DNA from 3 places in the Bradyrhizobium sp. CB82 genome. Region 3 is predicted to be linked to each of the others. Evidence: predicted binding sites of a transcription regulator. Region 3 holds the regulator's gene; each other region holds the start of a gene.
What was found. The regulator PhoB, encoded in region 3, activates phosphate uptake and scavenging genes when phosphate is short. The targets are predictions, from matches to a motif close to TGTCATNNANCTGTCAT.
Positions count from the first base shown of each region.

Region 1: the regulator PhoB is predicted to act here: its motif matches at 3,570-3,586, upstream of phnC (phosphonate ABC transporter ATP-binding protein).
Region 2: the regulator PhoB is predicted to act here: its motif matches at 2,636-2,652, upstream of QA640_RS15725 (UDP-2,3-diacylglucosamine diphosphatase).

Region 1 covers NZ_CP121650.1:834,672-842,144, forward strand. The annotation lists gene QA640_RS03885 (selenium-binding protein SBP56-related protein) at 1-136, shown strand, start outside; gene QA640_RS03890 (hypothetical protein) at 220-813, shown strand; gene QA640_RS03895 (DUF1045 domain-containing protein) at 932-1,630, opposite strand; gene QA640_RS03900 (alpha-D-ribose 1-methylphosphonate 5-triphosphate diphosphatase) at 1,650-2,843, opposite strand; gene QA640_RS03905 (DapH/DapD/GlmU-related protein) at 2,840-3,508, opposite strand; gene phnC (phosphonate ABC transporter ATP-binding protein) at 3,687-4,496, shown strand; gene phnD (phosphonate ABC transporter substrate-binding protein) at 4,546-5,475, shown strand; gene phnE (phosphonate ABC transporter, permease protein PhnE) at 5,552-6,436, shown strand; gene phnE (phosphonate ABC transporter, permease protein PhnE) at 6,433-7,281, shown strand; gene phnF (phosphonate metabolism transcriptional regulator PhnF) at 7,378-7,473, opposite strand, start outside.
Region 2 covers NZ_CP121650.1:3,284,657-3,292,129, reverse strand. The annotation lists gene QA640_RS15735 (threonine/serine dehydratase) at 1-693, opposite strand, end outside; gene QA640_RS15730 (glycosyltransferase family 1 protein) at 757-1,800, opposite strand; gene QA640_RS15725 (UDP-2,3-diacylglucosamine diphosphatase) at 1,800-2,612, opposite strand; gene thiD (bifunctional hydroxymethylpyrimidine kinase/phosphomethylpyrimidine kinase) at 2,807-3,604, opposite strand; gene QA640_RS15715 (Lrp/AsnC family transcriptional regulator) at 3,832-4,077, shown strand; gene QA640_RS15710 (IS1182 family transposase) at 4,232-5,563, opposite strand; gene QA640_RS15705 (cytochrome c) at 5,797-6,723, opposite strand; gene QA640_RS15700 (CHRD domain-containing protein) at 6,878-7,297, shown strand.
Region 3 covers NZ_CP121650.1:8,803,585-8,811,057, forward strand. The annotation lists gene argF (ornithine carbamoyltransferase) at 1-417, opposite strand, end outside; gene QA640_RS41730 (aspartate aminotransferase family protein) at 417-1,625, opposite strand; gene QA640_RS41735 (GcrA family cell cycle regulator) at 2,084-2,596, shown strand; gene phoB (phosphate regulon transcriptional regulator PhoB) at 2,676-3,383, opposite strand; gene phoU (phosphate signaling complex protein PhoU) at 3,398-4,114, opposite strand; gene pstB (phosphate ABC transporter ATP-binding protein PstB) at 4,126-4,944, opposite strand; gene pstA (phosphate ABC transporter permease PstA) at 4,941-5,786, opposite strand; gene pstC (phosphate ABC transporter permease subunit PstC) at 5,791-6,780, opposite strand; gene QA640_RS41765 (hypothetical protein) at 6,810-6,962, opposite strand; gene pstS (phosphate ABC transporter substrate-binding protein PstS) at 6,974-7,473, opposite strand, start outside.

The DNA.
Region 1 (7,473 bases), 1.3 Mb from region 3:
CAATGTCGGTCGCAATGGCGGCCTCGAACTCGCCAGTGACTATTTTGTCAGCTTCCCGGAAGGATACCGAGCCCATCAGGTCAGGCTTGAGGGCGGCGACTGTTCGACGGATTCCTTTTGCTATCCGTCGGCATAGATTGGGGAGAGGCGAGCCGGACACTTGCCTGGCTCTGGCTCGCTCTCGTTGCGAGCGGCATCTATCACGGTGTCAATCCGGGAATGGGATGGCCGCTGGCGGTTTCGGCAGGGCTCATGGAACGAAGTCCCGGCGCGCTGTTTGGCGCACTGGGCGCTTTGTCGGCTGGACATCTGCTGGCAACGTTGCTGGTGCTGCTGCCATTCGCGCTGTTGCTGGCGCTCGCCGAATGGCAGCGTCCGATCCAGCTCGCAGCCAGCCTTCTCGTGATCGGCTTCGGGGCCTACCGTCTCGTCGATCGGCGCCATCCGCGGGCGTTGGCGCGGATACCGCCGACGCAGTTGGCGCTATGGTCATTCGCCGTCGCCATGGCCCACGGCGCCGCGTTGATGTTGCTGCCGATCTATCTCGGGCTGTGCCAGGCCGCCGACCTCGACGCCAGTCACCAAGCGGCCGGCGCCCTGGTCACGGCGAATCTCGCAATGGCGGTGCTGGTTTCGCTTGTGCACGTCGTTGCGATGGTCATCGCGGGCGGTTGCCTTGCGTGGCTGGTTTACCGCTATCTCGGTCTTAAGTTCGTGTCGCGAAGCTGGTTGAATCTGGATGCGGTCTGGGCCGTGAGCCTCGTCCTGGTCGGCGCCGCTGCTCTTGTGTTCAATCTAACGGGTTGGCGTTGATACGAGCATGCGCCACTAGCGTCATTGCGAGGAGCGAAGCGACGAAGCAATCCAGACTTTTCCCGCGAAAGGATTCTGGATTGCTTCGCTTCGCTCGCAATGACGGAATATGCGGCGACTACCGTGTTAACGGCCACTCGCCGATGATGTGGAAGCGTGCCGCTGGGACTTCCTGGCGAAAAAGGGCGATGCGGTCGATCGTGAGCGTCTCGAGATCGAGCGCAGCGAACAGCCTCCGCAACATCTTGATGATCGGCCCGCGCCGCTGCGCATCGAGCCGGCCCGTGAGCGTCATGTGGAAGCGGAATTCCTCCATCACATAGGGGTAGCCCCAGCGATCGAGATGGTCGCGCTGCCGCTCGGTCAGCTTTTCCGGGTTGCGCCTTGCACGATCCTCAGCCGTCAGCGGGGCACGAAATGCATTGAACTCGCGGACGCAATCGGCGGCTAGCTGTGTCAGTTCGCTGACAGCCTCGGCCGGGATCACCGCAATGAAGCCGCTGATGGAATCCACGACCGGGCGAATCACAGGGATCGGCCGCGGCTTGCTGGCAAACGCTGCGCACGCAGCAGCCAGTTCTGCCTCGGTCTTGCTGCCCGCGAGCGCCATCGGCGCCTTTAGCGTGCCGTGAAAGCCGTATTTGCGGGGATCGGCCGTGATGTCGTGCCAATCGGATGCAAGGTGCAACGCCTCTGCGGGGAAGGGTAACTCACGGTCGCTAGAGGCATCGTAGCCAAGCAGTTCGGCGCCGAAGCGCGACAGCGCGCTGTCGGCATCGGCGGCATAGTAGATCGCGTAGCGGGGAAAACCTGTCATCGGAACTCATATAGCCGGTTCAAACGACGACGACAGCCTCGCGGGATGCCGGGGCTGAGCCGAGCAGGCGTGTTGCATCGGTGAAATGCACCAGCCTGCCCGCGGCGATCACCGCGACCACCCGCGGCCGCAGCGGCACGCTGTCGTCGACCAGCAGGATGTCGGCGCGCCGTCCCTCCTTGATCATGCCGCGATCGGACAGGCCTGCGGCCTCTGCCGGTGCTTCCGAGATCAGCTTCCAGGCCTGCGCCAGCGGAAGCACGCTATCAGCCACGAGCCTGAAGGCGGCGAGCAGCTGCGCCGGATAGTAATAGTCCGACGCCAGCACCGAGCAGAGCCCTTTGGCGATCATGTCGGACGCCCTGGTCCAGCCTGTATGGCTGCCGCCACGCACCACGTTGGGCGCGCCATAGATGATGGCGTCGCCGGCCGCCGCGGCCGCGCGCGCCGTCTCTTCGTTGACCGGAAACTCGGCGATCGTGGCACCCATGTCCCGATACGCCTTGCGCATCGCCGGCGTGGCGTCGTCATGCGAGAGCATCCTCACCTCGGCCGCGCGCGCCGCCGCAGCAAGCCGCGCAGTCGACGCTGGGACATCCGCCGCGCGGGCGGCGACACGACCGACCAGCTCTTCAAAGGCCGCGTCGGATAGTCCGGTCCGTTCAACCAGGCGGCCGCGCTTGTTCGGCTTCGTCAGGTCGCGGATGGTCGCAGCCATATGATCGTTGAAGGCGAACAGATCGACTCGTCCTTCAGCAAGCCATTGGCCGATCTCGTCCTCTGCATCGAGATTATAGGTCTCGTGCCGCAGATGCAATCGGGTGTCTGCGGCAAATTGCGGCCGCAGCCGTTCGATCGCCTCCAGCAGGCGCCGGGCATTGTCGCCGGATCGCAGGCCCGGCTCCCACGACCAGGTCGCGCCATGGAAGATGGTGGTGATGCCGTTGCCCACGGCTTGCCGGTCACTGTCGGCGAGCGCCACGTCGACCGGGAAGTCGACACCCGGGCGCGGCATCATCTGCCGTTCGAACGCGTCGCCATGCAGGTCGACGATACCCGGCAGAACCAAGAGATTACGAGCATCGATCGCGAGCGGCGCGCGTGCGCGGCCGCGATCGATCGCTGCGATATCCTGCCCGGAAATAACGAGTGAGGTTTCGACGATCTCCGGGCCGATCAGGGCTCGGCCGCCTTCAAGGAAGATTTCGGTCACGCGGGGATGCTTCGCTCGCTGGGAGAGGACTGGTTGGCAACGATCCGTGCCTCGTACTTTGCAAGGAAATCTTCAATCCCAAGCTTGCGGAAATCAGGCAAGGCTTCGCGCAAGCTTTCGTGATCCCAGTCCCACCAGGCGAGTTTTGCGAGGCGGCCGGCGATCTCGTCGGAGAACCGCCGCCGGATCGGGCGGGCCGGATTGCCTGCGACGATGGTGTAAGTTGGCACGTCCTTGGTGACGACGGCGCCTGCGGCCACCACCGCGCCGGTGCCTATATTGCGGCCCGGCAATACGATCGCGCCATGGCCGATCCAGACGTCATGGCCGATATGAACGTGATGCTGGCGCCGCCAATCGAAGAACTCGGCCTCATCGCTCTCGCCCGGAAAATAGGCGCTCGCACGATATGTGAAATGCGCCTGGCTGGCGCGCTGCATCGGGTGATTGCCGGGATTGACGCGCGTCATCGCCGCGATCGAGCAGAATTTTCCGATCGTCGTGTAAGTGATCTGGGTATCGTTCACGACGTAGGAATAATCGCCCATCGTCACCTCGTGCAGGATCGTGCGCGCGCCGACCTCGCAATAGGCGCCGAGCTTGATCTCGTGCAGCTTGGCGGTGGGATCGATGGTCGGTTGGACCGAAAGCGATTTGGCGACCATGATGGTGCGTCCGTCAAAAAGGGGAGGGATGTTCGTCTTCGAGCGCCTCGATGACGATGTCATGACGCCGAGATGACAGGGGACGGCGTGTGTAGCATCGCCGCACGGCAGCGGCTCTGTCACACGAATGTAAAGCTGGGGCGTTAGCGGTGGGGCCCAGCTAGTTGGGAGCCCCTGCATGCTGGTGATTGAAGGTCTGACGTGCCGCTTCGGTTCAAAAGCCGCGGTGGACGACGCTTCGTTTCAAATCGCCCCCGGTGGCTTTGTCGGCGTGATCGGCCGTTCCGGCGCCGGCAAGTCGACCCTGCTGCGGACCATCAATCGTCTTGTCACGCCAACGGAAGGGCGCATCCTGTTCGACGGCGTCGACGTCACCGCCCTGCGCGGCAAGGAACTGCGGCAATGGCGCGCCCGCGCCGCGATGATCTTCCAGCAGTTCAATCTCGTCGGCCGGCTCGACGTGCTTACCAACGTGCTGATGGGCCGCCTTGCCGCGATGCCGGCCTGGCGCTCGCTGACGCAGGCCTGGCTCGAGGAAGACAAGGCGCTGGCGATGTCCGCGCTGGAGCAGTTCGACATGGCATCGCTCGCGGCACAACGTACCGACCAGCTTTCCGGCGGCCAGCAGCAGCGCGTTGCGATCGCCCGCGCGCTGGTGCAGCAGCCCGATCTGATCCTCGCCGACGAGCCGATCGCCTCGCTCGACCCGCGCAACACGAAAGTCGTGATGGATGCGCTGCTCCGCATCAACAAGCATTTCGGCATCACCGTGATCTGCAACCTGCATTCGCTCGATCTGGCGCGCAGCTATTGCGATCGCCTGATCGGCATGGCAGCGGGTCGCGTGGTGTTCGACGGCGCGCCGTCAGCGCTCACCGAGCACGTCGCGCGCGAGCTCTACGATCTCGAAGCCAGTGAAGTCATGGGTGGCATGCCGCTGCCCGTGCCCGGCGGCGTTCCCGTCCTCGGCACCGCCGCTGCCGCCTGAGCCGCTACCAGTTTTGCGTTCATCGCTTCCAACCGATCAAGAGGGTATCATGATCACTCGTCGCATCGTCCTTGCCGGCGCCGCCGCGCTGGTCTTCTCCGCCTCCGCCTCCGCAGAGGACTGGAAAGCGAAATATCCGGAGATCACCTTTGCGGTGATTCCGGCCGAGAACGGCTCGGGTGTTACCGAGCGCTATGCGCCCTTCGTCAGCTATCTGTCCAAGGAGCTCGGCATCAAGGTCACGCTGCGTGTCGCCAATGACTACGCGGCCGTCATCGAGGGCCAGCGCGCCGGCAACATCCATATCGGCTACTACGGTCCGGCGTCCTTCGCGCGTGCCCGCCTCACCGGCGTAAAGACCGATGCTTTCGTCATCGACGTCAACTCCGACGGCTCGAAGGGCTACTACTCCGTGTTCTACGTGCTGGCGAAGTCGCCGTATCAGAAGATCGAGGACCTCAAGGGCAGGAACCTCGGCCTGGTCGATCCGAACTCGACCTCCGGCAACAACATGCCCCGCTTCAAGCTCAACCAGATGAGCATCGATCCCGATGCCTATTTCTCCAAGGTGATCTTCACCGGCAGCCACGAGAACGCCGTTCTCGCGCTCGCCCAGGGCACCGTCGATGTCACCGCCAACTGGTGGAATGCCGATGACGATTCCAACCTGACGCGCATGCTCAACAAGGGCATGGTGAAGTCGGCCGACGGCACACCGATGAAGAAGGAAGATTTCCGCATCATCGTGAAGTCCGACCTCATCATCAATTCGCCCTATGCCTATCTCAGTGATCTGCCCGAGGACATGAAGGCGGCGATCAAGAAGGCCTTCCTGGAGGCGGCGGACAAGGATCCCGAGGCGTTCAAGAAGCTCTCCGACGGCAAGAACAAGCCCTGGGTACCGATCGCCACCGACGACTACAACAAGACGATCGAGCTGATCAGATTCGTCGACAACCTGCGTAAGAAGGCGTCCTGATCGAACGGGACGACGCACCTGGAGCCGGGTCAACTGACCCGGCTCCTTTCTATGTCGAGCCTTGTCCGCTGACCCCATGACCATTGCGGTTTCGATCCTACCCGAGCAGCGACTGGCGGCGCTGAACGCGGCCTATCGCCAGGCGGTGGCGCGCAAGCGCCTGCGGCTGTTCGCCGGCGCTATGCTGTCCATCGCCGCGCTGATCCTTGCCGCGATCGGGGCTGAAGTGAATTTGCGGACGCTGTTCACATATTTCGGCAATTTCGTCAGCTATTTCGACCGCATCCTCACCCTCGACAGCGGTCAGCGTGTCTGGACTGATCCCGGCGAGTGGCTGTGGGGCTGGTACAAATGGCTGAAGTTGCTCGGCGAGACGCTGCTGATCAGCTATGTCGGAACGCTGATCGGCGCGGTCTGCGCCTTCGGCCTGAATTTTTTCGCGGCTGAGAACACGTCGCCGGCACCCTGGCTGCGCTTTCTCGTGCGCCGCCTGCTCGAATTCGCCCGCACGGTTCCGGGCATCGTGTTCGCCCTGATCTTCGTCATGGCCTTCGGGCTCGGGCCGATGGCAGGCGTGCTGGCGATCGCTATTCACTCGACCGGCGCGCTCGGCAAGCTGTTTGCCGAGATCGTCGAGAATGCCGACATGAAGCCGGTCGAAGGTGTGCGCTCGACCGGCGCGAGCTGGTTGTCCTGCATGCGCTTTGCCGTGCTGCCGCAGGTCTCGGCCGGCTATGTCAGCTACGCGCTGCTGCGCTTCGAGATCAATGTCCGCGAATCCTCGGTGATGGGTTTCGTCGGCGCCGGCGGTATCGGCCAGGAACTCGTGGTCGCGATCCGGAAATTCTACTACTCCGACGTCAGCGCAATTCTGCTCATGATCGTCGTCACCATCTTCATCATCGATATCACCACGGGCTGGCTGCGCGCGCGGCTGTTCGGCAGGGATGCGCGGTCATGAAGGAGCTGGAACGGCCGGACACCGCAGCGCTGCGGACGAAGTATCCCGATGCGTTCGAACGGCCGGCGGCGGCGCGCCTGGCGACGCCTGCGATGATCGCGGCGGCGCTCGCCGTCCTCATTTTTGGCCTGCACGATCTCGGCTTCGAGCCGGCAAAGTTCATCGCCGGCCTTCACCAGCTCGGCTGGATCACGTTGATGATGATCCCGCCCGATCCCGGAACGTCGCTCCCGCTCTATCTCCGGGCGCTCGGTGAGACGCTGTCGATCGCGCTGCTCGGCACCACGCTCGCCGCAACGCTGGCGCTGCCGGTCTCCCTGCTCGCAGCGCGGAACATCGTGCCGCCGAACATCATCCGCTTTCCGGTGCGACGTTTCCTCGATTCGATCCGCGGCGTCGATACGCTGATCTGGGCGTTGGTCTGGATCAATGTCGTCGGCCTCGGCCCGTTCGCCGGCGTGCTCGCGATCATGGTCTCTGACTTCGGCGCGCTCGGAAAACTGTTTTCGGAGGCGATCGAGGCGGCCGACAAGAAGCAGGTCGAGGGCATCAGGGCGTCAGGCGGCAATGCGTTGCATGAGATTCGATTCGGCCTGATGCCGCAGGTGCTGCCGGTCATTGCCGGGCAGGTGCTCTACTTCATCGAATCGAACACGCGATCGGCCAGCATCATCGGCATCGTCGGTGCCGGTGGTATCGGGCTTCAGCTCGCCGAGCAGATCCGCGTGCTCGAATGGCAGAAAGTGTCATTCCTCGTTCTGATGATCCTGGTCGCGGTCGCCGCGATCGACTTCATCTCCGGAAAGCTCCGCTTCGCCATCATCGGGCGGCGAGCAGTGGCATGAGGCCCCTGTAGGGCAGGCAAAGCGGAGCGTGCCCACCGCTTCTGTCGAAATTCCGGAAAGGTGGTGGGCGCGGCGCGCGAAGAGCGCGCCTTTGCCCTATGATTCCACCAGGAACTCCACGCGCTCCGCCGCGAACCGCGAGCGTTTGGTCACCAGCGGCCTGCCGTCGGGATCGACGTCGGTCGAATCGAC
Region 2 (7,473 bases), 3.7 Mb from region 3:
ATGCGCCTCGCGGTGACCTACGGCGAGCGAAAGCTTGTGATCGTCGAACGCTTCGGGCTCGGCCACGACGAGCTGGGCCTGCGGATAGCGCGCTTTCACCGCGGTCGCGACGCCGGCAATCAGGCCGCCGCCCGAGGCTGGCGCCACGACCATGTCGGGCGCGATGCCGAGCGCCGCCATGTCCTCGGCGATCTCCCGGCCGGCGGTTCCCTGCCCCGCGATGACGAAGGGATCGTCATAGGGCCTGACCAGCGTCGCGCCGCGCTTCTCGGCGATGCCGCGCGCGATCGCTTCGCGATCGTCGCGGTCGCGATCGTACAGCACGACCTCGGCGCCATAGGATTTGGTGCGTTCGCGCTTGGAGAGCGGCGCATCCGACGGCATCACGATGGTCGCCTGCATGTCGAGGATCTTTGCCGCCGCCGCCACGCCCTGGGCGTGGTTGCCCGAGGAGAACGCGACAACGCCGCCGCTGCGCTTGTCCTGCGGAATCGAGGACACCTTGTTGAAGGCGCCGCGGAACTTGAAGGAGCCGGTCCGCTGCAACATCTCCGGCTTCAGGAACACTTTCGCGCCGACGCGCTCGTTGAGCACGGGGAAGGACAAAAGCGGGGTGCGGATGGCGAAGGGCGCGATCACGCGCGCTGCGGCATCGATGTCGGCAGGTCCGACCGGGAGGGGCTGTTCCGTCATGGGCAATTTGTATCCCGGCCGACCACGGCTGGGAAGACACCGCCGCGTGAGGGATTCTTCGCGTCAGGCGACGAAACGCGGCTGTTCCGGCCCGTGGGCATGCGGCAACACGGCGCCGACGGCCCGGATGCTGTCGACGAAGGCGCGCGCGGATGCCTCCCAGGTATGGTTGGCGGCGAATTCGACGCAGGCTTGCCTCGAAATGTCGAGCGCGGCGAGGCAGGCGCTGCGCAAATCCTCCTCCAGCACACCGACCGGCGCATCGCCGATCACGTCCCGCGGCCCCTTCACCGGAAAGGCCGCGACCGGCAGCCCGCTCGCCAGCGCTTCGAGGAGCACGAGGCCAAACGTGTCGGTCCGGCTCGGAAACACAAATACGTCGGCCGCCGCATAGATTTCGGCCAGCGCCTCGCCGTGCTTTTCGCCGAGGAAGATCGCCTGGGGATAGGCCTGCTCGAGGCCTGCGCGCGCCGGACCGTCGCCGACGATCACCTTGGTGCCGGGCAGATCGAGGTTGAGGAACGCCTGGAGATTCTTCTCCACCGCGACCCGGCCGACACACAAAAATACCGGCGCAGGAAAGCAGAGGTCGATGGCGCGGGGATAGAACAGCTTGTTGTCGACGCCGCGCGGCCACAGTACCACTTTGTCAAAGCCGCGCTCGCTGAGCTCGCGCGCCAGCGCCGGGGTCGCGGCCATCACGGCGTGGCTGGGGGCGTGAAAACGGCACAGCGCCCGCCAGATCAGCGATCCCGGAACCGGCACCCTGGCGCGGACATATTCGGGAAAGCGGGTGTGGAAGCTCGTCGTGAACGGCAGCTTGCGCTGCCGGCAGTAACGGCGGACCATGAGCCCGATCGGCCCTTCGGTCGCGATATGGATGCTGTCGGGACGCGCCTCCTCGATCAGCTTCGCAATTCTCGCCGGCCGCGGCATCGCGAGGCGCACGTCGCGATAGCTCGGCATCGCGAAGGTGCGGAACGATTGCGGAGTGAGGAAGCTGAATTCGACGTCCAGCGCCTTGGCAGCGTCGGCGAGCTTGGTCAGCGTCCGAACGACACCATTGACTTGCGGGTGCCAGGCGTCGGTCGCGACCAGGATGCGCATCACGCGGCTCTTGCGGCCACCGGCACGACTGGCGCGGCCTTTCGCAACTGATCGGCCCAGGTGATGATCTCGAAATGACCGTCGTCGTGCTCGACAAGCGCGGTGCAGCTCTCGACCCAGTCGCCGCAATTCATGTAGCGGATGCCGTTCTCGTCGCGGATCACGGCATAGTGGATGTGGCCGCAGATCACGCCGTCGGCATCGTGGCGCCGTGCTTCGGCGGCAAGCGCCTGCTCGAACGCGCCGATATAGTTGACGGCGTTCTTGACCTTCAGCTTGGCCCATTGTGACAGCGACCAATAAGGCACGCCGAACGCGCGACGGAAGAAGTTGACGAGCCGGTTGACCTGGATCGCGAAATCGTAGGCCTTGTCGCCGAGATGGGCGAGCCAGCGCGCATTCTGCACCACGAGATCGAAGATGTCGCCGTGGATCACGAGATAACGCTTGCCATCAGCGCCGGTGTGGACGGTGTTCTCGACGACGTCGATCCCGCCGAAATGCGTGCCGTAATAATTCCGCAGGAACTCGTCGTGATTGCCGGGAATGTAGATGACCTTGGCGCCCTTGCGCGCCTTGCGCAGCAGCTTCTGGACGAGATCGTTATGCGATTGCGGCCAGTACCAGCCCGATTTCAGCGCCCAACCATCGACGATATCGCCGACGAGATAGATCGTGTCGGCATCGTGGTAGCGCAGGAAGTCCAGGAGGAGATCGGCTTGCGAACCGCGGGCTCCGAGATGAACGTCGGAGATGAACAAGGTCCGGAAGCGCCGTTCGGGACTCTCGTCACTCATATCGTAACTTCCCATGCATCAGCCTGTAACAATGTCCCGTGACAGGGGGATGACGATTTTGAACCTGCGAGGCGTGTACAAATACGAATCAGGTTTCGCCTCGCGCCCTCAGCGGATACCAGCCGCGTGCGACAATCTGGCGACATGGCGAAGCGATGCGGCCCGCAAGACTCCGGATGGACAGCCCGCGTGTTGGTTAATCGCGGCGCTCAGTAGATCCGGTGGAAATGATGGATCGGTCCGTGGCCGTGTCCGACGCTGAAGCGGTCGGCGGCCGCAATGGCCGCGCTGAGCCAGGCCTTGGCGTTGCGCACGGCCGTCGCGAGGTCCTCGCCTTTGGCGAGACCAGCCGCGACCGCCGAGGACAGCGAGCAGCCGGTGCCATGGGTATTTTGGGTCGCAACGCGCGGCGCGGCGAGCGCAGTCGCCCCATCCGCCGTGACGAGATAGTCGATGCTCTCGGCGCCCTGCCCGTGTCCGCCCTTGATCAGCACCGCGCGGCAACCAAGCGTGAGCAGGCGGCGCCCCTGGCTCTCGATCCCGGCCCCGCTCACCGCCACCGGCTCGTCGAGCAGCGCGGCAGCCTCGGGCAGGTTCGGCGTGATCACCGATGCGAGCGGAATGAGTTCTTTGCGGAGCGCCTCGACGGCCTCGGCCGCCAGCAGCCGGTCGCCGGAGCTCGCGACCATCACGGGATCGAGCACGACATGCCGCGGCGACCATCGTATCAGGCTGGAGGCGATCGCATCGATGCTGGCCGCCTGCGCGACCATGCCGATCTTGACCGCGCCGACGTCGAGATCGGAGAACACCGCATCGATCTGCGCGGTCACGAAGTCGGCGGGCACCGCGTGAATGCCTGTCACGCCTTTCGTGTTTTGCGCGGTCAGCGCTGTGATCGCCGAGGCGCCATAGACGCCGAGCGCGGCAAAGGTCTTCAGGTCAGCCTGGATGCCGGCGCCGCCGCTCGAATCGGAGCCGGCGATGGTCAGCGCCGTGGGCGTCATGGCGCGGCTTTTTGCTGGATCGGGGCCATGGTCTGTCCTTTCCTTGGAGCATGATCCTTTCGGAAAACCGGTGCCCACCTTGCGCTAACGCGCGGGTCCGGATCATGCTGTAACCCGCATACCGGGGGGCAGCAAGCTTGCCTGCGCCCGAGACCGGCAAGTTCGCTTGCTAAAGCCGGCCGATTTTGCCCTATTAGCCGCCAAATCATGCCTTCGGAGCAACCGCGATGGTTCCTTTCTTCGTCCAGATCAAATGCAAGCTCGGCCAGTCCTACACGGTCGCCAACGCGCTCGCCGAAGCCGAGATCGCCTCCGAAATCTATTCCACGGCGGGTCACTACGACCTCCTGGTGAAGTTCTATGTCGACAAGGACACCGACATCGGCCACTTCATCAACGAGAAGGTGCAGGTGCTACCGGGCATCCAGGACACCCTCACCATCATCACCTTCAAGGCGTTTGGAGGCAGTTAGTCCTTCTGGATCACAAGCACTCTCCCCCTCATCCTGAGAGCTTGCCAATCTTTCTCGTTTTGCGTGGTCATCGAAGGATGTGGCAGTTCCTCGTCGTGGCAACGCGTGGGCTGGGCGGCTGTGGCGAGGTTGGGGGATGTCGATGAACGCTCCTCTATGCGCTAGCGAGGCGGTTGCCTTGCAGGATGTTGTTGGCGAGGGCGTACCAGAGCACGACGGCGCGGACCTTTTCGAAGCCGCGCACGGTCAATTGGCGCAGGTCCCAGTTGCGCCAGCGGGCATGTATGCACTCGCAAATCGACCGGGGCTTGTATCGGGCCTTGCCCTCTTCGCTCGCCATGCGCGCACGCCAGGCCAACACCCCCGGGCCGTCGCCGCGTCGCGGTAGATGGGGATCGGTGCCGTGCTTGGATTGAGTGGGCGGGCAAAAGATATCGATGCCCTCGGCGTGCGCCCACTCGATGTCCTCGGCACTGCCAAAGCCGCCATCGACGAGATGGTCCTTGGGCAACCCGCCAGGACGCGCGCGCTGCCGCTCCAGCATGGGCCGCATCAGGCCGCGGTCGGACCCGGTGTTGCAGACCTTGATGTCAACGACGATCGGCTGGCCGGCGGCACTCGTCACCTGCACGTTGTAGGCGGGGCGGAAGCCGCCGTCGGCCATCTTCATGACCCGTGCGTCGGCGTCCGTCGTGGAGGCCCGCGGCTCTTTCGGCTTCTTGCCGTTGCCGCGCTTTTCTTCGCGCTCCTTGCGCTGCTGCTTGATTTCGGCGAGCGCCGTCTGCGCCGCTTTGACGCGCGCTCTGCGCTCACGCGCGGCGCGCTCCTTGGCGGCCTTCATGCGCTGATTGCTAGCATCCGAACGAGCGTCAACCTCGCGTTTGAGGTCTTCCACCACCGCCTCAGCCAAGGCCAGGTGCCGATCGAGCGTCGCCTCCCGCCGGAACGAAGCGGCCCCGGCGCTGGCCCGGACCCGAACACCGTCCTGCGCCAGCGTTTCCAGATTGACGAGGCCGACCTTCGCCAGCACCGCCAAATGCTCGCAAAGCAGCCGGTCGAGCAGGTCGGCGCAACCGACCCGGAAGTCCGCCAGCGTGTGATGGTTCACCGACACCCCGCCACACAGCCAACGATAGGCGTCATGGCTCTCGCAAAGCCGCTCCAACGCGCGCGCGCTGCCGACGCCCTCGCTGGTGGCATAGAGCCACAGCGCCAGCAAAAGCCGCGGCGATGTCGCGGGGTGACCGGGCCGATCGCCCCGCGCTTTGATCCGGTTCTCCAGCTCACTCAGGTCGAGTTCCTCGACATAGGACCAGATCAGGCGCACCGGATGGTCTTCCCCGATCAGGCTCTCGATATCCACTGCTCGCAACTCGATTTGATCGCGTTGGGGCTCACGAAGTCGCGGCGCTGCGAGCGGCGCCGCACCGGCTTGCGGCTTTGCCTGCTCCGGCAGATCCCCAAACAATTCATCAGCGGCCATCATCCCTCCTGCGAATCCATCACCGCAAGAGAATCACACAGCACCAGCTTTCGGCTATACCGCTTGCGAGCAGTCAAAAAGATTCACAGCCTCTGAGGAGCCCGCGAGAAGCTGGCGTCTCGAAGGATGGCCGCGGGTGAGATCCGGGCCTTCATGGTTCGCCCGGCGATGCGAAGCACCGTCCGGAGACGCCCGTTCCGCGCTCCTCACCATGAGGGTCTTGCGACGGAGCAAGACTAGCCACCCTCCTTCCGCTTCGGCGGCGGCTTGGGTCCCTCGACCGGCGGCAGCGATTTCAGATATTCGGCCATCGCGGCGCGGTCCTCCGCCGTGAGCTGGGCGAGATTCTTGATCACCGGCCGCATCGCGCCGGAGGCGCTGTCGCCCTCGGGCATATCGCCGGTCTCGAGGAAATCGGCGACGTCGTTCTCGCTCCAGTCGCCAATGCCCTTTTGCGTGATGTTCGGCACCCAGCCCTCGCCTTCCGGACTGGGGCCGCCGGCAAAGCGCTGCGAGGTGATGAGACCGCCGAGCAGATTGCGCTGGCTGTGGCATTCGGCGCAGTGGCCAAAACTGTTCACGAGATAGGCGCCGCGATTCCATTGCGGCGAGCGCGCGGCATCCGCCACGAACGGCGTGCCGTCCATGAACAGCCATTTCCAGACGCCGACATTGCGGCGGATGTTGAACGGAAACGGCAGATCGTGATCGCGCACCCTGCCCGACACGGCAGGCAGCGTCTTCAGATAGGCGAAGAGATCGCGGACATCGTCCACCTTCGCATGCGCGTAGGACGTATAGGGAAACGCCGGAAAGTAATGCCCGCCATCGGGCGAGACACCCTTCATCACCGCATTGACGAAATCGGCCTCGCTCCAGCGTCCGATCCCGTCGGTCGGATCCTGCGAGATGTTCGGCGCATAGAAGGTGCCGAACGGCGAGCCGATCGGAAGGCCTCCACCGAGCCGCAGGCGGTCGGGCTGATTGGGCACGGCATGGCAGGATGCGCAGCCGCCGGCGTTAAACAACTCCTGCCCGTTGGCAAGATCGGGCGCGCGCGAGGCGGCCGGCAGTGCCAGGGCGACCGGCGCCGTGAGCCACCAGTAGAGCGCAAGGCCGAGACCGGTGGCGAGCAGCGCAGCAATGATTGTTCGTCGCAACATTCGTAGAATCCATCGATGTCCGACGAACTTAAAGGCGCGGCCGCGGCCGCTCCAGCCACGATTAATTTAGATGGTTTGATCGGCGGAGGGGAATAAATTCCAAGTCGCACTGTTTGGACGTTTGCCACCTTTCGAGGTCAACAGGGAGAGAACCATGAACAAGCCCCTTCTTGCCACGCTCGCGCTGACGGCCGCCGTTGCGTTTGCCGGACCCGCCTGCGCGGAGAAATTGAAGGCAACGCTGGACGCCAAGTCCGAGGTGCCTGCGACGACCAGCAGCGGCACCGGCAAGGCCGATCTGGACTATGACGCCGCCAGCAAGAAACTCTCCTGGACCGTTACCTATTCCGGCCTGACGGGCCCCGCGACCGCCGCTCATTTCCACGGCCCGGCCGAGGCCGGCAAGAATGCCGGCGTCGCGGTCGCGATCCCGAATGCGGCGACGAGCCCCGTCAAGGGTGAAGCGACGCTCACCGACGCGCAGGCCGCCGATCTGCTCGCCGGCAAGTACTATGTCAACATCCACACCGCGGCGAACCCGGGCGGCGAGATCCGCGGCCAGGTGACGAAGTAAGCAGCATTGTCTTGCCACGAAACTAGGCCGGGTGCCCGTAGGAGCGTCCGGCTGTTTTGTGAACCGAAGACACAGCACACCCCGCTTCGACGAGGTCATTCCGAGCCCTGCATGCATCGAACAGGGTTCATCGGATCCGACGTGAAGATGTCGGCGACTTCGGTGAACAGCAGCGA
Region 3 (7,473 bases):
GGCCATCACCTGACAGGGATGCGAGCGCCGCGTCAGCCCGTTGATGACCGGCACGGTCGCGTTCGCTGCGAGCTCGAGCAGCGCATCGTGATTGAGGATGCGGATCATGATCGCATCGACATAACGCGACAGCACGCGCGCGGTGTCGGCGATGGTCTCGCCGCGGCCGAGCTGCATCTCGGCACCGGTGAGCATGATGGGCTCGCCACCGAGCTGGCGCATGGCGACATCGAACGACACCCGCGTTCGCGTCGACGGGCGCTCGAAGATCATCGCCAGCGTCCTGCCCTCCAGCGGCTTGACCGGCTGATGCGCCTTCTGCTTCGCCTTCATGGCGGAGGAGGCGGCGAGCATGCTCTTGAGCTCGGACAGCGGCAGCTCGTTGATGTCCAGGAAGTGCTTGGGCGTCTTGCTCATCAGCTTGCCGCCCGTGTCTTGAGACTGGATGCGATCGCCGTGCAGGCGCGCTCGAGCCGCGCGACGCCTTCCTCGATCTCGCCTTCCGTGACGATCAAAGGCGGCAGGAAGCGCACGACATTGTCGCCGGCGCCGACGGTGAGCAGCTTTTCGTCGCGCAAGGTCGTGACGAGGTCGCCCGAGGGCACCACGGCCTTGATGCCGATCAAGAGCCCCTCGCCGCGCACCTCGCTGACGATTTCGGGATGGCGGTCGATCACGGAGGCGAGCTTCTGCTTGAGCAGCAGCGACATCTTCTGCACGTGATCGAAGAAGCCGGGCTTGAGCATGACGTCGAGCACGGCGTTCGCCGCGGAGACAGCGAGCGGATTGCCGCCGAAGGTCGAGCCGTGAGAGCCCGGCGTCATGCCGGATGCCGCCTCGGCCGTCGCAAGGCACGCGCCGATCGGAAAGCCGCCGCCGAGTGCTTTCGCGAGCGACATCACGTCCGGGGTCACGCCGAGGCGGCGATGCGCGAAGAGATCGCCGGTGCGGCCCATGCCGGTCTGCACCTCGTCGAAGGCGAGCAGAAGGCCATGCTCGTCGCAGAGCTGGCGCAGAGCACGATAGAAGGCGGGAGGCGCCGAGCGCACGCCACCCTCGCCCTGGATCGGCTCGATCAGGATGCCCGCGGTCTGCGGGCCGATGGCCTTCTTGACGGCTTCGAGATCGCCATGCGGCACCTGGTCGAACCCGTCCATCGGCGGACCAAAACCTTCGAGATATTTTGCAGCCCCCGTGGCGGCGAGGGTTGCCAGCGTGCGGCCATGGAAGGCCCCCTCGAAAGTGATCATGCGGTAGCGCTCGGGATGACTCTTGGAGGCGTGATAGCGGCGCACCACCTTGATCACGCATTCCATTGCCTCGGCGCCGGAATTGCAGAAGAACACGAAGTCCGCAAAGCTCTCGTTGCAGAGCCTGACCGCGAGCTTCTCGCCATCAGGGCTCTGGAACAGGTTCGACATGTGCCAGAGTTTCGTGGCCTGCTCCTGCAAGGCCTTGACCAAAGCGGGATGCGCGTGGCCCAGCGCATTCACGGCGACGCCCGAGGTGAAGTCGAGATAGCGCTCGCCATTGGTCGCGACCAGCCAGCAGCCCTCGCCGCGCTCGAAGCCGAGCTCGGCCCTGGCGAAGACGGGAAGCAGATGCGTCGCGGCGCTGTTGGTCATGACGGTCACTTGAATGTTGAGGCCGGCTCACGAGACTGCGTTGCGCAGCGCATCATTGACCTGCCCGGAAAACGAAACGTGCCGCCTTTTAAGGGCGGCACGTGTCACTATTTTATGCTTGGAAAAACCGCTGTCAATGCCGCCAGAAGGCCCTGTAGGCCACGCGACCCGTAGTCTTGCGGTGGTGATTTTGAGGGGTTTTTACTACGGAACATGTGGACGCGGAGCCGCAGACTCTTGCGCGGGAGTCACGCCATATTGTAGCGTTTCCCCTGTCAGATACGACATCTCGTGCAGCAGTTCTGATCCTCTAAGTCCTCCTGTACCGGCGTAACGTTCGGGTGCCTCGATCGCGCCCGGCGAGCCTTAAGGGATTCTGGCAGCACGGGTTTTTCGAGGCTTAGACATCGCCACGCGGCCCAAGGATTGGCTGACCGTGCGGCGAAGGAAAGGGTGCAATGACGGTTTTGACCTGGTCCGACGATCGCGTCGAGCAATTGAGAAAGCTCTGGGAAGCCGGGCTTTCGGCCAGCCAGATCGCTGCCGAGCTCGGAAATGTGACGCGCAACGCCGTAATCGGCAAGGTGCACCGGCTGGGCCTGTCCGGCCGCGCCAAGAGCCCGTCCTCGGCGGCTCCCCGGCCGCGCAAGGCGCGCCCAGCACAGCACATGATGCGGGTGAGCCGCCCGATTGCCCGCGGCAACACCGCACTCGCGCAGGCCTTCGAGGTCGAGGTCGAGCCCGACCCGATCACCTATGACAATGTCGTTCCGATGAGCCAGCGCCTGTCGCTGCTCGAGCTCAACGAAGCGACCTGTCACTGGCCGGTCGGCGATCCCTCGAGCCCGGACTTCTTCTTCTGCGGCGGCAAATCGCTCTCGGGGCTGCCCTACTGCGCGCAGCACTCGCGCGTCGCCTACCAGCCGGCAGCCGATCGCCGGCGCGCACCGACGAAGCCGGGTACGCGCTGACCCTGTCACAAACGGCAACGTCCCGGCTTTAGGCCGGGACGTTCGGTCGGGAGATTCAGCGCGCCTCCGGCGCGCTTTTTTACGTCTGCTCGGCCTTCGCAAACCGATCATCCAGCGCGTAGCCGGCGCCGCGGACGGTGCGGATCGGGTCCTGCTCGCGGCCGAGATTGAGCAGCTTGCGCAGGCGGCCGATGTGGACGTCGACGGTGCGCTCGTCGATATAGATGTCGCGGCCCCAGACGCTGTCGAGCAACTGCTCACGCGAGAACACCCGGCCGGGATGCTCCAGGAAGAACTCCAAGAGGCGATATTCGGTCGGGCCGAGGTCGATCGGCCGTCCGGAGCGCGCGACGCGGCGCTTCTCGCGGTCGAGCTCGATGTCGCCATAGGCGAGCACGGTGGCAAGCCGCTCGGGGCTCGCGCGCCGCAGAAGCCCCTTCACGCGCGCGAGAAGCTCGGGCACGGAGAACGGCTTGACGATGTAGTCGTCGGCGCCGGTGGCAAGCCCGCGCACCCGCTCGCTCTCCTCGCCGCGCGCGGTGAGCATGATGATCGGCAGCTGCTTGGTCTCGGGCCTCGTACGAAGCCTGCGACACAACTCGATGCCGGACAGACCCGGCAGCATCCAGTCCAGCACGATCAAATCGGGGATGTGCTCCTTGAGACGGGTATCGGCGTCGTCGCCGCGCATCACCGTCTCGACATCGTAGCCGTCGCCTTCGAGGTTGTAGCGCAACAGCTCGGTCAGCGCTTCCTCGTCCTCAACAACCATAATGCGTGCGCCCATGGCGTCGTCGCTCCTTAAGTATTCGGCACGGTCGTGGCGAAGGTCGTCATGTCGCCCTTCGGACGCTTGTCCGCGATGGCCTGACCTTCGATCATATAGAAGACGGTTTCGGCGATGTTGGTCGCATGGTCGCCGATCCGCTCGATGTTCTTGGCACAGAACATCAGGTGGATGCAGAACGAGATGTTGCGCGGATCCTCCATCATGTAGGTGAGGAGCTCGCGGAACAGCGAGGTGCAGATCGCGTCGACCTCCTCGTCGCCCTTCCACACCATCATCGCCGCCGGCAGGTCATGCGCGGCATAGGCGTCCAGCACCGACTTGACCTGCTGCTGCACGAGGTCGGTCATGTGTTCCAGACCGCGGAACAGCTTTAGCGGGTGGAAATCGGTCTCGAGCGCTGCGACGCGCTTGCCCATGTTCTTGGCGAGGTCGCCGATCCGCTCCAGGTCGGTCGCAACGCGCATGGCGCTGACGATCTCGCGCAGGTCGACCGCCATCGGCTGGCGGCGCGCGATCGTGAGCACGGCGCGCTCCTCGATCTTCTTCTGAAGCGCATCGATCTCGGCGTCGGTTGCCACCACGCGCTGGCCGAGCGCGACGTCACGGCGGATCAGCGCATCGACGGAATCGACGATCATGCGCTCGGCGAGGCCGCCCATCTCCGCAACGAGCCGCGTAAGCTCCTGGAGATCGGTGTCGAAAGCCTTTGCGGTATGTTCGGAAGCCATTTCCTGTCTCCTCAGCCGAAGCGGCCGGTGATGTAGTCCTGGGTGCGCCGGTCGCTGGGCGACGTGAAGATCTTGCTGGTCTCGTTGAACTCGATCAGCTCGCCGAGATACATGAAGGCGGTCTTGTCGGAGACGCGCGCCGCCTGTTGCATGTTGTGAGTGACGATCGCGATCGTGTAGCTCTCGGCTAGCTCCTGGATCAGCTCCTCGACCTTGGCAGTCGAGATCGGATCGAGCGCCGAGCATGGCTCGTCGAACAGGATCACCTCGGGACGCACCGCCACGGTGCGGGCGATGCAGAGGCGTTGCTGCTGGCCGCCGGAGAGCGACAGGCCGGAGGCGTTGAGCTTGTCCTTGACCTCGTTCCACAGCGCGCCGCCGCGCAGCGCCTTCTCGACCCGGTCGTCCATCTCGGATTTGGAGATCTTCTCGTAAAGGCGGATGCCGAAGGCGATGTTCTCGTAGATCGTCATCGGAAACGGCGTCGGCTTCTGGAACACCATGCCGACCCGGGCCCGCAGCAGGTTGAGGTCGAGCTTGGGGTCGAGGATGTTGGTCTGATCGAGCATGAGCTGACCGGTGGCGCGCTGCCCCGGATAGAGATCGTACATCCGGTTGAAGATGCGCAGCAGGGTCGACTTGCCGCAGCCGGACGGACCGATGAACGCCGTGACGCGGTTGGTGCCGAGCGTCAGGTTGATGTTCTTCAGCGCATGGTGCTCGCCGTAATAGAAATTGAGGTTGCGCACCGTCACCTTGGCCGGAGCCTCAGGCAGTATCGGCGGCGCCTGACGCCCGGTGGAACCTACGGAAACGGACAGATCGCTCATTTTGCAGTCCTCTCGGCGCCGAGGATGCGCGCGCCAATGTTCAGTGCAAGCACGGTCAGGGTGATCAGCAGCGCCCCGCTCCAGGCCAGCTGCTTCCAGTAGGCGTAGGGGCTCTGCACGAAATTGTTGATGGTGACCGGCAGGTTCGCCATCGTCTTGGTCAGGCTCAGGCTGTTGAACTGGTTCGAGAGCGCGGTGAACAACAGCGGCGCTGTCTCACCAGCGACGCGCGCGGTGGCGAGCAGCACGCCCGTGATGAGGCCCGAGCGCGCTGCGCGATAGGCGATCCTCTTGATGACCAGCGAGCGCGGCAGGCCGAGCGCGGAAGCCGCCTCGCGCAATGCGTTCGGCACCAGGAGCAACATATCCTCGGTGGTGCGCAGCACGACTGGGATCACGATGACGGCGAGCGCCAGCGCACCGGCGATCGCCGAGAAGCCGCGCATCGGCACCACCACTGCGCCATAGATGAACAGGCCGATGATGATCGAGGGCGCGCTGAGCAGGATGTCGTTGATGAAGCGGATCACCGAGGTCAGCCTGTCGTTACGGCCGTATTCGGCGAGATAGGTGCCGGCGAACAGGCCGAGCGGCGCGCCAATGCCGACGCCGATCACGGTCATGATGATCGAACCGATGATCGCGTTGCGCAGGCCGCCTTCGGTCGAGCCTGGAGGCGGAGTGTCCGCGACGAAGATCTGCAGGTTCAGACCGGCGAGGCCGTTGTAGAGCAGCGTGATCAGGATCAGTGCGAGCCAGGTGACGCCGAAGGCGGCGGCGGCGATGCAGAGTCCGCGAACGACGATGTCCTTGCGGCGGCGGCGTACATAGATCGGGTTCATGACGTCACTTCCCCGCCTTCTTTTCCAGCCGCAGCAGCATCAGCCGCGCTGCGGCCAGCACGAAGAACGTCAGCACAAACAGCAGGAGGCCGAGCAGGATCAGGCCGGACTGGTGCAGGCCGTCGCTCTCGGCGAACTCGGATGCGATCGCCGCCGAGATCGTGGTGCCCGGCGCGAAGATCGAGGACTGGATGCGGAAGGAGTTGCCGATGATGAAGGTCACCGCCATGGTCTCGCCGAGCGCGCGGCCCAGCGCCAGCATGACGCCGCCGATGATGCCGACGCGGGTGTAGGGGATCACCACGCTGCGCACGACCTCCCAGGTGGTGCAGCCGACGCCGTAGGCGGCCTCTTTCAGCACCGGCGGCACGGTCTTGAATACATCGACCGAGATCGAGGTGATGAAGGGCAGCACCATGATCGCGAGGATCAGCGAGGCGTTGAACAGGCTGAGATAGGACGGCGGGCCGGCGAAGATCGCGCCCAGCACGGGAACGCCATCGAACAGCTTGATCATGAAGGGCTGAAAGGTGTTGGCCAGGAACGGGCCCAGCACGAAGAATCCCCACATGCCGTAGATGATCGAGGGAATGCCGGCGAGCAGCTCGACCGCCATGCCGATCGGACGGCGCAGCCATTGCGGGCAGAGCTCGGTGAGGAAGATCGCAATGCCGAGTCCGACGGGGATGGCGATCAGCATCGCAATGAAGGAGGTGACGAGCGTGCCGTACATCGGCCCGAGCGCGCCGAGCACCGGCGGATCGGCCGACGGCGCCCAGCGCTGCGTCCACAGGAACGACAGGCCGTATTCTTTCATCGCGGGGAAGGCGCCGACGATCAGCGACAGGATGATGCCACCGAGGATCAGCAGCACCGAGATCGCGCTGAGCCGTGTGATCCAATAGAAGGTCAAGTCGCCGAGCTTGAACGCGCTCAAGGCCTTGGCGCGGTCATATGGTCCGGCGTCGTCGACGATATCGCTCTGAACGGCCATCTCTGCCACGCCGATCCCCTATGGTACCTTTACGTCATCTGCATGCCGCCGATGAAGGCGATCTTGTCGACGATCCGTCCCGCGTCATTCGGGATGGCCCCGAAGGACCAGACCCGGAATTCCAGGGGATTTCCGGGATCGATCTTGCCACTCGCGCTCCGGAAGTGACGGAGCGCGAGCATCAACGTCGCGATCAGCTCTTGATCTCGGCGGCCCAGGTCTTCTCGATCTGCTGGACGACGCTGTCCGGCATCGGGATATAGTCGAGTTCCTCGGCCATCTTGCCGCCGTTCTTGAAGGCCCAGCGGAAGAACTTGATGGCTTCCTGCGAGGCCGCCTTGTCGGTCGCATCCTTGTGCATGAGGATGAAGGTCGCCGCGGTGATCGGCCAGGACTTCTCGCCGGGCTGGTCGGTCAGGATCACGTAGTAGCCGGGCGCCTTGGACCAGTCGGCGTTGGACGCGGCAGCCTGGAACGCCTCGACGGTCGGCTGCACCGTCTTGCCGGCCTTGTTGACGAGGCCGGCGTAGGTCAGCTTGTTCTGCTTGGCGTAGGCGTACTCGACATAGCCGATCGAGTTCTTGGTCTGGCTGATGTTGCCGGATACGCCTTCGTTGCCCTTGGCGCCGACGCCGACCGGCCATTCGACGGCCGTGCCCTCGCCGACCTTGCTCTTCCAGTCCGCGCTGGCCT